2 regions of the Micrococcus antarcticus genome follow, and region 2 is predicted to be linked to the other one. Evidence: predicted binding sites of a transcription regulator. Region 2 holds the regulator's gene; the other holds the start of a gene.
The links. The regulator HspR, encoded in region 2, represses chaperone genes until heat shock. The targets are predictions, from matches to a motif close to AAGTTGAGTCNNNNNGACTCAACTT.
Positions count from the first base shown of each region.

Region 1 (6,944 bases), 270 kb from region 2:
CTTGGCAGGATCGTACTCCTGCCAGTAGCAGACATCTGTGCACTCGATGACGATGTCGACGTCGCTGTCTGACTTCACGTTCGTGTTGTTGGCGTAGGAGCCCTTCGCGTAGACGGAGAAGTCATTGCGGTAGCCATCGAACCCCTCGTGAGCGTCGATCGCCTCTCGAATCATTCGCTCGGTGCGCTCCTGTTTGTCTTTCTCGGTCGGGCTCGAGGGTCCCGTCCACCCAGCCAATTTCTCTTCAGTAACCACGAATCTCCTTTGCCTTGTTTGTCCCATCGAGCACAAGTTCGGTCCGCACTCTCCCACCCGGCGACCGCGCCGGAGGGCGACCTATAAGCACAGCAGAGTCGCCACGACGGCTAGCCCAGAACCGCGTCCGGTCGAGCGGGACCTATTCACCGTCTTGGTCCGCAGCTTCATCGTGACTCTGGTGATACTCGTCCCGCTCGAACTCGGACTCACCATCTCAATGCTGGAGATCTTCCCCTTTCTGAAGTACCTTCCCGCTCTCACCGGCGTCCGGCTCCTCACCGGCTATCCAAGCACAGCTATCCTCGACCCGATACAAGGAGACCTAGTTGTGATGGCAACGTGGCCAGGGGCTGCCTCGGTGAGCGCATTGATCGTGTTCGAGCGGCGAGATGCCGGTAGTTGGGCGACCGTAATGTTTAAGCTAGGACCTGCAACGATCGATCCCAGTCGAGTTCCGAGTTTTGAGTCAACGCGAGCTCCGAGTCAGCCCTCTCACCGACAAATCCCCCGCTGAACGACTTTGACCACCCTCCAACATACCACCCGAGGCGGCGTCCCAGAGACGCTCCCGCACCGCAGAAAGCAGGATCGGCCCCTGCGGAAATTCCACAGAGGCCGATCAAAGCCCCAGGTCAGCGGCACAAACGCGTAGCAACTGATGGTAGATCGGAACTCGTCCGCCGAGCCTGATCGCCAGCCGCGAAGGTAAACCCCCCTGGTCAGACGGCCTTTTTAGACATTGAACCTGAATTCAACCACGTCCCCGTCCCGCATCACGTAGTCCTTGCCCTCCATGCGCACCTTGCCGGCAGCCTTGGCATCGGCCATGGACCCGGCGGCGATTAGGTCGTCGAAGCTGACGATCTCCGCCTTGATGAAACCGCGCTGGAAGTCGGTGTGGATCACGCCAGCGGCCTCGGGCGCCGTCGCGCCGACCGGGATGGTCCACGCGCGCGTCTCCTTGGGCCCCGCCGTCAGGTACGTCTGCAGGCCGAGGGTGGAGAAGCCCACGCGGGCCAGCTGGTCCAGCCCGGACTCGTCCTGCCCGGCCATCTCCAGCATCTCGGCGGCCTCCTCCTCGGAGAGCTCCACGAGGTCGGACTCGAGCTTGGCGTCCAGGAACACGGCGTCGGCGGGGGCCACCAGATCGCGCAGGTCCTGCTGCTTGGCCTCGTCCCCCAGCACACCCTCGTCGGAGTTGAACACGTAGATGAACGGCTTGGCGGTGAGCAGGCTCAGCTCGCGCAGCCGGTCCATGTCCAGCTTGTCCTTGTCCTTCGCCGCGAAGATCGTCTCGCCCCGCTCCAGCACCGCGAGCGCGGCCTGGAGCGCCTCGAGGTCGGCGGGCTCCTTCTTCTTGCCCTTGACCTCCTTCTCGACGCGCGGGATCGCCTTCTCCACGGTCTGCATGTCCGCGATGATCAGCTCGGTGTTGATGGTCTCCATGTCCGAGGCCGGGTCCACCTTGCCGTCCACGTGGATGACGTCGCCGTCGTCGAACGCGCGCACCACCTGCGCGATCGCGTGGGCCTCACGGATGTTCGCCAGGAACTGATTGCCTAGGCCCTCCCCCTCGGAGGCGCCCTTCACGATGCCGGCGATGTCCACGAAGGACACCGTGGCCGGCAGGATGCGCTCGGAGCCGAAGATCTCGGCCAGCTGGGGCAGCCGCTCGTCCGGCAGGTTCACCACGCCCACGTTCGGCTCGATCGTCGCGAACGGATAGTTCGCCGCGAGCACGGTCTGGCGCGTCAGCGCGTTGAACAGGGTCGACTTGCCCACGTTGGGCAGTCCCACGAATCCGATAGTCAAAGCCACAGTCCGGCAGTCTACCGGCGGGCTCACCGCAGCGGAGGCGTCCCGCACCGGCCCCGTTCCGTGGGCAGAACCGGCAGCCCCGCCCGCTCCGCGGGCAGAGAGCGCGCTCTCCCCTGTTCCGGGGGCAGAACCGGCAGGGTTTTCGCTTCCGGGGGCAGAAACCTTCGCTCTCCTGCCCACGGAACCCAGAGGCCCGGCGGCCACGGGGTCCGGCAGCCCCAGCCCCCGCGTGCCCACGGAACCCAGAGACCCGCACCGCCCAGCACGCATCCCCGCCCAGATGACCGATCCGTAGGGTCGACGGGCCGCCCAGACCCCGTCGAGAGTAAGCACACCTGCGTCTGCCGACCAGAGGGCGACAGCCGAGACCGCGGGGCCACCGGGTCCACCCCACGCCAAGTCCCGCGGCACCGTGCGCCTGCGCTCCAACGACTACCGGGACAAGCCGGCCGTGGACCCGCGCTACTTCACCGACCCGGAGGGCCATGACATGGCCGTCGCGGTGGCCGGCACCCGGCTGGCCCGGGAGATCGTCTCCCAGCCGGCGATGGCGGAGTGGGCCGGCCGGGAGCTCGCCTCGGGCGTGGAGGCGCAGACGGACGAGGAGATCGCCGACTACGTGCGCCGCACCCACAACACCGTGTACCACCCGGTGGGCTCGGTGCGCAGGGGCGCCGACGACGACGCCATGAGCCCCCTGGACGCCCGCCTGCGCGTCAAGGGCGTGACAGGCCTGCGCGTGGCCGACGCCTCCGTGACGCCCGAGCACGTGACCGTGAACCCCAACATCACGTGCTTCATGATCGGTGAGAAGGCAGCGCAGCTGATCCTGGCCGATCGCGCCTGACCGCCACGCAGATGCGGCGGGCCCCCGGTGGGGGCCCGCCGCATCTGCGTTCGGGGGACGGACCGCGCGCCGGTCACGCCGGCCGCGCGCGGCTCCGTCAGAGGCCGGTCACTCGCCGGTGGTCTCGGCGGTCTCGCCCTCCACGGTCTGCCCGGCCACGGGGGCGGTGCCGCCGTGGGTGACGGAGATCTTGCGGGGCTTGGCCTGCTCCGCCACCGGGATGGTGAGGGTCAGGACGCCGTCGCTGTAGTCGGCCTGGATGCGGTCGAGGGCCAGGCCCTCGCCCAGGGTGAGCTGGCGGGCGAAGGTGCCGGCGGAACGCTCACGGGTGAGCCAGCGGCGGTCCTCGCGGGCCGGGTCCTCCTTGCGCTCGGCGCGGACGGTGAGCGTGCGCTCCTCCACGTCCACGTCGATGGAGGCCGGGTCGACGCCGGGCAGCTCGACCTCGGCGCCGAAGGCGTCGCCCTCGCGGTACAGGTTCATGGGCATGGACGCGGTGCCGGTCGCGCGGGTCGTCAGACCGTTCACCAGGCGCTCCATCTCACGGAAGGGACGCTCCATCTCACGGAATGGATCGATGGGACGGGCCATGTCGGTTCACTCTCCTCGGGAGTCGGGTGGGCGCCGCTGACACCGCGGCGTCTGACCACCACAACAGCACGCCCGGCGAACCCATTCCAGAAATCTGCGTGAACTCCGCTCAACTTCCTGAGGGACGGCCCTCACGCCTCGTCACGGCCCACCCATGACATCCGTCATGGCGCATTCCTGACGTCTGCCGCTCCCGCGGGGCGCGTCCCTCGGCAAGGCTGGAGCCATGAGCAACGCACCCGCACTCGCAACCCGGGGACTCACCCGCCGCTTCGGACCGGTCCGGGCCGTGGACGGCGTGGACCTCACCGTCCCCGCCGGCGAAGTCCTCGCCCTCCTCGGGCCCAACGGCGCCGGCAAGACCACGCTGCTGGACATGGCCCTGGGCTTCAGCCCGCCCTCGGACGGCACGGTCCGCGTCCTCGGCTCCGACCCCGTCGCCGCCGTCCGCCAGGGCCGGGTGGGCGCGGTGCTGCAGACGGGCGGCCTGCTGGAGGACCTGAGCGTCCGCGAGACCGTGGCCATGGTGGCCGGCTGCCACCGCCGCCACATCGGCGTGCCCGCCGCCCTGGAGCGCGCCGGCCTCACCGGGCTGGCCGGCCGCCGGGTGAAGAAGTGCTCCGGAGGCGAGCGCCAGCGGCTGCGCTTCGCCCTGGCCCTGCTCACCGACCCCGAGCTGCTGATCCTGGACGAGCCCACCGCGGGCATGGACGTCCGCGCCCGCCACGACTTCTGGGACACCATGCACGCCGAGGCGGACCGGGGCCGCACCATCGTGTTCGCCACCCACTTCCTCCCCGAGGCCGAGGACTTCGCGGACCGGATCGTCCTGATGCGCGAGGGCCGGATCCACGCGGACGGCACGCCCGCCGAGCTCGCCACCGGCGGGTCCGTCACCCTCACGGGCCGCTGGGCCGGCGGCGGAGACGATCCGGACGCGCCCGCCCGCCTCGCCACCGCCCTGAGCCTGCCGCAGGACGCCGTCCAGCTCGAACCACAGCACCTCTCCCCCGGCCGCCTGCGCGTGCGCGTCCCCGCCGGGGGCTCGGTCACCGGCGACGACGTCGCCCGCCACCTGCTGAACAAGCGCCTCGTCGAGGACCTGGCGATCACCCACGCCTCCCTCGACGACGTGTTCCTCTCCCTGACCGACGCCGGCCAGCCGACACCCTCCGAGCCGCAGGAGTCCCTCGCATGAGCACGACCACCACCGCCCCCGGCCGACTGTTCGGCTACGCACGCCGCGAGTTCGTCCGCAACGTGCGGATGATCGAGGGCTCGTTCTTCATCGTCGTCCTCCCCGTGGCGCTCTACCTCATGTTCGGCGCGCTCTCCGACTGGGGAGACCGCCCCGTCGGCCACGGGAACGTGTCCGCGTACACCATGACCGGCATGACCGTGTACGGGGCGGTCATGGCCACCACATCGATCGCCGGCTCGGCCGCCGTCGAGCGCCAGTCCGGCTGGGGCCGCCAGCTCTCCCTGACCGCGCTCACCCCGGGCGCCTACCTCGCCGGCAAGTGCCTCGTGGCCTTGGCCATCGCCGCCCTGCCCGTGCTCGCCGTGCTCACCGCGGGCGCGCTCACGGGCGCCGAGCTCGACGGCCCGCTGCGCTGGCTCACGACGGGCGCCCTCGCCCTGGTGTCCTCGCTGCCGTTCGCGCTGTTCGGCCTGGCGGCCGCCCTGCTCTTCCGTTCGGAGGCCGCCGTGTCCGCGGCGTCGGGCATCCTGGTGGTGTTCGGCTTCCTCGGGAACCTCTTCGTCCCGCTCTCGGGGATCATGCTGGACATCGGGCGCTTCACTCCGGTGTACGGGGCCGGCGCCCTCGCCCGATGGCCGCAGATGGAGGGAGAGAGGGCACAGATGGGAACGGAACCCGCCGCCGCTGCGGACCCGCTGTGGCTGCCGCTCGTGAACCTGCTGGCCTGGACGGCCGTGTTCGCGGTGGTCTGCCTGCTCGCCTCCCGCTCCCGGACGGCCCGCGCGTGACCCCCTCCGGCGGATCCCCGGCGCCGGCCCGCCCGGCGGTCGGCACGGCGGAGCACGACCCCGCCGTCCTGCCGCTGCACCTGTGGCCGTCCACGCTGGGGTTCGCCGGGGTGTGGCTCATCAGCTTCGGCTTCGTCCTCGTCGAGCTCCTCCGCCGGGCGTTCACGCCCGGGGACGGGCGGGGCGAGGCGATCCTGGGGGTGGCGGCCATCGCGGTCTTCATCCTCGTCTACCTGGCCGCGTTCGTGGTGCCGCGCCCGGTACGCGCGTGGCCGGCCTGGGCCAACGCGGTCCTCACCTGGCTCGTGCTCGCCGGGTGCGTGGCCGTGCTGACCCGGATCCTGGGTGTCCAGGCTCTGCTCTACTCCCCCTTCCTCGTGGCCACATGGCTCTTCCCCCACCGGCTCCGCGTGGGCCTGATCGGCGCCGGGGCCACGGTGGCCGCGGCGCTGGCGACCGGGCTGCTGTCCTTCCCCGGCGATCCGGCCCTGCCCGTCGTGCTGGGCAACCTCGCCGTCCTCCTGGTGGTGCTGGTGGGCATGCGCTTGGCGATCGCCCGGGACGACCGGGTCGTGGAGATGACGCATGAACTCGACCTCGCCGGCCAGCGGGAACGGCTCGGCCGGGATCTGCACGACATCCTGGGCCACTCCCTGACCACCATCAACGTCAAGACCCAGCTCGTGCACCGGCTGATCGACACGGACCCCGCCCGGGCCAAGGAGGAGGCCGCCGAGGTGATCGCCCTGTCCCGCACGGCCCTCGCCGAGGCGCGGGCCGCCGTCGCCGAGCTCGCCGCCCCGGAGCTGGGCGGGCAGCTCTCCCTCTCCACGGGGGCGCTGCGGGACGCCGGGATGGCCGTCGAGGCCCCGCCGCCCGGCGCGGTCACCGAGGTGCCCGAGCGTCGCCGCGCCCTGGCCGCCTGGATCGTGCGCGAGGCCGTGACCAATGTGCTCCGCCACGCCGGGGCCCGCCGGGTGCGCATCAGCCTGGACGCCCACCACGTGGCGGTGCTCGACGACGGCGCCGGACTGCCGGCCTCCGTCGCCGCGGGTGTGGGCCCCGGCACCCTCGCCGAGCGGGCGGCGGCGGAGGGCGCACGCCTCGAGGTGGGGCCGGGGCTGGGCGGGGCCGGCACCGGCGTGGCCGTGCACTGGGGCGGGAGCACGTTGGAGGCCGCGCGCGGGGTGCTGCCCGCCGCCGAGGGCAGGATGGACGCATGAGAGAGTCAGCCGACCCGGCCCCGTCCCCGGCGTCGCCGCCCTCAGCCGGTCACGGGCCCGGGGCTCCGCTGCGCCTGCTGCTGGCCGACGACCAGGCGCTCGTGCGCGGCGCCCTGGCCGCCCTCCTGGACACCGAGCCGGACCTGACCGTCGTCGCCCAGGCGGCCTCCGGGGACGAGGTGGCGGACGCGGTCGAGGCCCATGACGTGGATGTCGCC
Region 1 is NZ_CP085253.1:1,013,756-1,020,699, forward strand. It holds gene LG274_RS04665 (nucleotidyltransferase) at 1-255, opposite strand, end outside; gene ychF (redox-regulated ATPase YchF) at 991-2,076, opposite strand; partial or broken gene LG274_RS04675 (GMC oxidoreductase) at 2,456-2,923, shown strand; gene LG274_RS04680 (Hsp20/alpha crystallin family protein) at 3,032-3,514, opposite strand; gene LG274_RS04685 (ABC transporter ATP-binding protein) at 3,741-4,712, shown strand; gene LG274_RS04690 (ABC transporter permease) at 4,709-5,503, shown strand; gene LG274_RS04695 (sensor histidine kinase) at 5,500-6,726, shown strand; gene LG274_RS04700 (response regulator) at 6,723-6,944, shown strand, end outside.
Region 1: a site for HspR is predicted at 3,606-3,630, ahead of LG274_RS04680 (Hsp20/alpha crystallin family protein). Genes of this name have one in related genera too.

Region 2 (6,944 bases):
GGGGGGCCGTGTTCGGGCGGGAGGCCCCGCTGCTCGTGGACGTCGGCTCGGGCCTGGGCGAGTCCACCGCCCAGGGCGCGGCGGACCGGCCGGACTGGAACGTGCTCTCGGTGGAGGTGTACGTGCCGGGGCTCGCGGCGCTCATGGCGCAGGTGGAGCACCGCGGGCTCACCAACGTGCGGGCCGTGGAGGCCAACGCCCCCGAGCTGCTGGACCAGCTGCTCGAGCCCGGCTCCGTGGGCGAGGTGTGGGTGTTCTTCCCGGACCCGTGGCACAAGAAGCGCCACCACAAGCGCCGCCTCGTCTCCCCCGCCTTCGCGGACCGCGTGGCCCGCGTGCTCGCCCCCGGCGGCGTGCTGCGCCTGGCCACCGACTGGTCCGGGTACGCCGTGCAGATGCGCGAGGTCCTGGAGGCCCACCCCGAGTTCGAGAACCTCTTCCCGGGCCGCGCGTCCGGGGAGGACTCCCCGCTGACCCGCGTGCGCCGCGAGGGCCGCGAGCTCGAGGTGGGCGCGCAGCCGCTGCCCGCCGGATGGGAGGACGCGGCCGCCGAGGAGCGCCCCCTGCGCGCGGGACTCGGGGAGGCCGTGGCCGCGAGCGAGGCGGAGGACCCGGTGGACCACGAGGGCGGGTGGGCTCCGCGGTTCGAGGGCCGCCCCGTCACGAGCTTCGAGGCCAAGTCCCAGCGCGCCGGCCGGCTCGTCTTCGACCTCGCCTACCGGAGGCGCTGAAGGCCGAGCGGCTGGCCCGCGGTGACGCGGGCGGCGGCCGCGAGCGTCACGGAGCCCGGATCGCGGTAGCCCCGCGGCGCGTCGTCGCCGGCCGCGGGCGTCCAGCGCGAGGTGTCGTGGCCGCGCACGGCGGCCCCGTCCATCCCCGGGACGGGGTCCACGGGCAGGGCGACGGCGCCGGGCCAGGCCTGCCGCAGCCCGCCGAGCCGGCCGAGGACGGAGAGCACGTCTCCGGGCGCGCGGGCCTCGAACACCCGGCCGGTGGCCGCGCCGAGCGCACGGGCTCCCGAGAGGAGGGCGAGCGGCAGGCCCACCGCCCCGGACACCACCAGGGTCTCGACGGGGCGCTCCGCGCTGTGGGGCGTGGGATCGGTGGCCGCGGAGTCGGCCGGAAGGAGCCCCCGCTCGTCGAGCTCTCGCAGGGCGTGCCCCGCCACGAGGGAGCCGTACGAGTGGGCGTCCACGGCCCCGTGCACCGCGGTGCCGCGGGCGCGCAGCCCCGACGCGTGCAGGTGTGCCCACCACGCGGCGACGTCGTCGGCGAGCTGCCGGCCGGCCTCCCGCGCGGGGCGGTCGAGGACCACGCGCCACGGCGCGGGTGCGGGGTAGCGCAGCCACGCGACGACGACGGGGCGGGGCGCCCCCGCCGCGTGCTGGGCCGCGGCCAGCTGAGCGGCCTCGTGCGCCGCGCCCCACAGGGCGGTGTCCGGGCGGATGCCCATGCCGGAGACCATCCAGGTCAGATGGGTGGCGGTGGCGGGGTCTCCAGCGCACACGGCGGCGGTGGGCCCACCGCGGCCCTCGAGGTCGTGGGCCAGCAGCTCGCGCGCCGGCAGGGCACGGTCCATGGAGTCCGGGGCGAGCGCGTGGGCGAGGCCCTCCAGCGCGGCGCGGCTCCGCGGGTCGAGCCGGTCCTTCCGGCCCAGGTCCTCCCGCAGCCGTTCCCGGCGGGCGGCGCGCTGCGGGGCCGTGAACGCCAGCGGCGTCAGGCCTGCGGCGGGTTCCACGCGAGGATCCGGCGGGAACGGGCGGTGCCCGCGGGCAGGGCGCGCACGGCCGCACCGCGCCGCGCGGCGCCGGACGGGGTGCCCGGCTCCGCGGCTCCGGACGCGGGGGCGACGCCGTCCGGGCGGCCGGCGCCCGAGCGGCGGTCGGCGTAGCGCGCCGAGACGTCACCGGCGGCACCCACCGTGAACACGCGGGCCAGCCGCGAGACCTGGTGCAGTCGGTCCACCTGGGAGGCGAGCTCCACCACGGTGTCCTGCAGCTGCTCCACCTCGCGCTGCAGGGCGACGATCCGGCGGATCCCCTCGAGGGAGACGCCCTCGCGGCTCAGCGCCTGGATGGTCTGGAGGCGCTCGACGTCGGCGCGGGAGTAGCGGCGCTGCCGCCCGCCCTGGCGCTGGGGCACCACGAGGCCGAGGCGGTCGTACTGGCGCAGGGTCTGCGGGTGCATGTCCGTCATCGCCGCGGCGGTGGAGATGACGAACACGGGCGCGGTCCACTCGCCGCCGCGCTCCCGCGCGTCGCGGGCGGCCCGGTCGGCGGCCTCGGAGCGCCGGGGCCCGGCGCTCACCAGTCGGCCCTCCGGGCCAGCTCCCGCCTCGGATCGTCGCCGGCGGTGGCGGCAGCGAGGGCCTCGACGGCGGCGCGCGCCTCGTCGGTGAGCTCGGTGGGCACGGCCACCTGCAGCTCGACCAGGAGGTCCCCGGCGCCCTTCGAGGTCTCGACGCCGCGGCCCTTGAGGCGCAGGGTCCTGCCCGAGGCGGAGCCCGCCGGGACCTTGACCTTCACGGTCCTCTCGAGGGTGGGCACCTCGATGGTCGCGCCGAGCGCGGCCTCGGGGAAGGTGACGGGCACGGTGATGCGGAGGGTGTCGCCGTCGCGGTGGAAGAACTCGTGCTCGCGCACCTTCACGGTGACGATCAGGTCGCCGCGGCCCGCCGCGCCCGGCGAGCCCTTGCCGCGGGCACGGACCTTCTGGCCGTCCCGGATGCCCTTGGGCACCTTGACGTCCACGACCTCCCCGTCGGCCGCCCGCAGGGAGACCGTCGTGCCCTCGATCGAGCCCCGGAAGGAGATGGTGGTGGTGGCGGTGCGGTCCGCACCCTTGGCGGGCCGCTGCTGGCCGAAGCCGCCGCCGGCCGGCCCGAAGCCCGGCTGGCCGCCGAACCCGCCGAACATGTCTCCGAAGAGGTCGTTCAGGTCCGGGCCCGCCTGAGCGCCGCGGGGTCCGGCGCCGCCGCCGAACATCCCGCCGAAGACGTCCTCGAAGCCCCCGCCGGCCCCGCCGCCGGGGGCGGTGAAGCGGGCGCCGCCGCCCATCGCGCGGACGGCGTCGTACTCCTGGCGCTCCTTGGGGTCGCTGAGCACCGCGTAGGCCTCGGAGATCTCCTTGAACTTCTTCTCCGCGGCCTCATCGCCGGGGTTCTGGTCCGGGTGATGCGTGCGGGCCAGCTTGCGGTAGGCCTTCTTGACGTCGGCCTCGGAGGCGTCCTTGGACACCCCGAGGGACGCGTAGAAGTCCTTGTCCATCCAATCCTGCGAGGCCATGGCGCCTCCCTTCGTTCGTCGTGGTGCGGTGATCGGTGCGGTTCAGCCGTGGCTCACTCGTCCCCGGCGGACACCATCACCTGGGCGGCGCGCAGCACGCGGCCGTCCCGTGCGTAGCCGTTGCGGAACACATGCACCACGTGGTCGGCGGGGATCTCGGGGTGCGGCTGGCGCATGACGGCCTCGTGGAGAGCGGGGTCGAACTCGACGCCCGCCAGCTCCTCCTGGTCGTGGCGCTGCACGCCGAGGCCCGCGAGGGCGGAGTCGAGCTTCTCGGCGATCTTGGCGAAGGGGCCCTCGGCCAGGTCGCCGGCGGACCGCGCCGCGTCGAGGTCGTCCAGCACGGGGATCAGCGCCAGAACGGCCTTCAGGACGCCCTGGTCCTTCGCGAGGTCGCGGTCGCGGTCCACGCGGCGCTTGTAGTTCACGTACTCGGCCTGCAGGCGGCGCAGGTCCGTCTCCAGCTCGGCCTCGCGGGAGGACCCGGACGGCGCCTCGCCGGCCTCGGCCCCGGCGTCGTCGAGGATGCGCGCGGCCTGCGCCAAGGCGTCGCCCTCGTCCTGGACCGGCGCGTCCTGCGGCTCGGCGTCGGGGGCGGCCTCTCCGCGCGGGCGGCCGGTCTCCGGGTCGATCCGGCGGCGATCCTGGAACGTGAAGGCCTGCTCCTCGGAGCCCTTCTCGCCCGGGGTCCGGTCGTCGTCCGGGCGGTCGGCGGTGTTCTCGCTCATGGTGGGTCCTTTCGCTGCGGCGGCGCGCCGTGCGCGCCGGAAGTCTGGGGTGAGAGGCCGGTGGGCCGGTCACGGACGTGCGATCGCCGTGACCGGCCCACCGGTGCTGTCGCGGGCCCCGTCGGGCCGGCGGGCCGCAGGGCTCGCCGGCGCCGACGACGGCGCGGGTGCGTCAGTTCTTCTTCTCGTCGTCCTCGTCGACGACCTCGGCGTCGACGATGTCCTCGTCCTCGGCCTGGGGGGCCTCGGCGCCGGCGTCGGCCTGCTGCTCGGAGCCCTGCTGGGCGTAGAGCGCCTCGCCGATCTTCACCTGGGAGGCCTGGAGCTTCTCGAACGCGGCCTTGACCTCGTCGTCGTTGTCCTGCTGCTCCAGGGCGGCCTTGAGGGCGTCGACGTCGGCCTGGACCTCGGTCTTGACGTCCTCGGGCAGCTTGTCCGCGTTGTCGGCCAGGAGCTTGTCCACGGAGTACGCGGACTGCTCGGCCTGGTTGCGGCGCTCGGCGGCCTCGCGGCGCTTCTTGTCGTCGTCCGCGTGGGCCTCGGCGTCCTTGACCATGCGGTCGATGTCCTCCTTGGACAGCGAGGAGCCGCCCGTGATGGTCATCGACTGCTCGGTGCCGGTGCCCTTGTCCTTCGCGGAGACGTGCACGATGCCGTTCGCGTCGATGTCGAAGGTGACCTCGATCTGGGGCATGCCGCGGGGGGCCGGGGCGATGCCGGTCAGCTCGAAGGTGCCCAGGGCCTTGTTGTCCCGGGTGAACTCGCGCTCGCCCTGGAAGACCTGGATGGACACGGAGGGCTGGTTGTCCTCGGCCGTGGTGAAGGTCTCCGAGCGCTTCGTGGGGATGGCCGTGTTGCGCTCGATGAGCTTGGCCATCACGCCGCCCTTGGTCTCGATGCCCAGCGAGAGGGGGGTCACGTCGATCAGGAGGACGTCCTTGCGCTCGCCGGCGAGCACGCCGGCCTGCACGGAGGCGCCGATCGCGACGACCTCGTCCGGGTTCACGCTCTTGTTCGGCTCCTTGCCGCCCGTGAGCTCCTTCACGAGCTCGGAGACGGCCGGCATGCGGGTGGAGCCGCCCACGAGGACCACGTGGTCGATGTCGGAGACCTTGACGCCGGCCTCCTTGATCACGTCGTTGAAGGGCTTGCGGGTGCGCTCGAGCAGGTCCTTGGTGAGGTCCTGGAACTTGGCGCGGGAGAGGTGCTCGTCCAGGTGCACCGGGCCCTCGGGGGTCACGGAGAGGTACTGGAGCGAGATGTTGGTGGAGGTGGCCGAGGAGAGCTCCTTCTTGGCCTGCTCCGCCGCCTCCTTCAGGCGCTGCAGGGCGATCTTGTCCTTGGACAGGTCCGCGCCCTTGGACTTGGCCTGCTGGAGCAGCCAGTCCACGATCCGCTGGTCCCAGTCGTCGCCGCCGAGGCGGTTGTCGCCCGAGGTGGCGCGCACCTGGATGGTGGCGAAGTCGTCCTCGTCCTTGGCGACCTCGAGCAGGGACACGTCGAAGGTGCCGCCGCCCAGGTCGAAGACGAGGATGAGCTCGTCCTCCTTGCCCTTCTCGAGGCCGTAGGCCAGGGCCGCCGCGGTGGGCTCGTTGATGATGCGCTTGACGTTCAGGCCCGCGATCTCGCCGGCCTCCTTGGTGGCCTGGCGCTCGGCGTCGTTGAAGTACGCCGGGACGGTGATCACCGCGTCGGTGACCTTCTCGCCCAGGTACTCCTCGGCGTCGTGCTTGAGCTTCATCAGCGTGCGGGCCGAGATCTCCTGCGGGGTGTACTTCTTGCCGTCCACCTCGGTGGTCCAGTCGGTGCCCATGTGGCGCTTGACGGACGCGTAGGTGCGCTCGGGGTTGTTGACGGCCTGGCGCTTGGCGACCTCGCCGACCAGGACGTCGCCGCCCTTGGAGAACGCGACGACGGAGGGGGTGGTGCGGGCGCCCTCGGCGTTCGCGATGACGACGGGGTCGCCGCCCTCGAGGACGGCGACGACGGAGTTGGTGGTGCCCAGATCGATTCCGACTGCACGGGACATGGGGTGGTCCTTTCCTGTCTGCGAATGAGGCGGCCGCGTCGCCCTGGGCCGGACCCGGGGGTCCGAACCGGCCGACGTGAGCCTTCCTGACTCAGGTTGCCACCGTCGGCGACGGCGTGTCAAGGGACGTGAGTCATCCTCACTCATGTTTTGCGGATGTCCGGTTCAACGCGCTCCACGGAGGATTCATTCCCGGAGAGGTCGGACGGGGCTCCTCGCCCTGCCGCGGGCGATCAGGGCTGGCGCCGCCCCCGCGCGGAGTGGTTGATTCAGGCGACGACGCGGCGCCCTCCGGCGCCGCCCGATCGAGACGAAGGAGCACCATCGTGGCCAACGCCAAGAAGAACGACGACGCCGCCTACACCGTTCCCGGCCTGCGCGTGGAGGACGGCCACCGCGTGGCCGAGGTCCTGCAGGGCCGGCTGCACGCCCTCAACGACCTCCAGCTCACCCTGAAGCACGCGCACTGGAACGTGGTGGGCCCGGGCTTCATCGGCGTCCACGAGATGCTCGACCCGCAGATCGAGAAGGTCCGCGCCATGGTGGACGTCGTCGCCGAGCGCATCGCGACCCTGGGCGTCTCCCCCGCCGGCACCCCCGGCGTCCTCGTGGCGGACCGCACGTGGGACGACTACTCGCTGGGCCGCGCGAGCACCCTCGAGCACCTGGCCGCGCTCGACCTGGTGTACGACGGCGTCGTGACGGACCACCGCGCCGCGATCGACGCCACCGAGGACCTCGACCCGGTCACGCAGGACATCCTCATCGACCAGGTGGCCCAGCTCGAGCTGTTCCAGTGGTTCATGCGCTCCTTCCTGACCACGGACGACGGCCGCCTGAGCAGCGCGGGTGCGGCCACGGAGGCCGCCGCCGCGGGCCGGGTGAAGGACGACCAGGCCGCGC
Region 2 is NZ_CP085253.1:1,288,473-1,295,416, forward strand. It holds gene trmB (tRNA (guanosine(46)-N7)-methyltransferase TrmB) at 1-731, shown strand, start outside; gene LG274_RS05990 (alpha/beta hydrolase) at 716-1,738, opposite strand; gene LG274_RS05995 (heat shock protein transcriptional repressor HspR) at 1,717-2,307, opposite strand; gene LG274_RS06000 (DnaJ C-terminal domain-containing protein) at 2,304-3,284, opposite strand; gene LG274_RS06005 (nucleotide exchange factor GrpE) at 3,338-4,012, opposite strand; gene dnaK (molecular chaperone DnaK) at 4,185-6,041, opposite strand; gene LG274_RS06015 (Dps family protein) at 6,368-6,944, shown strand, end outside.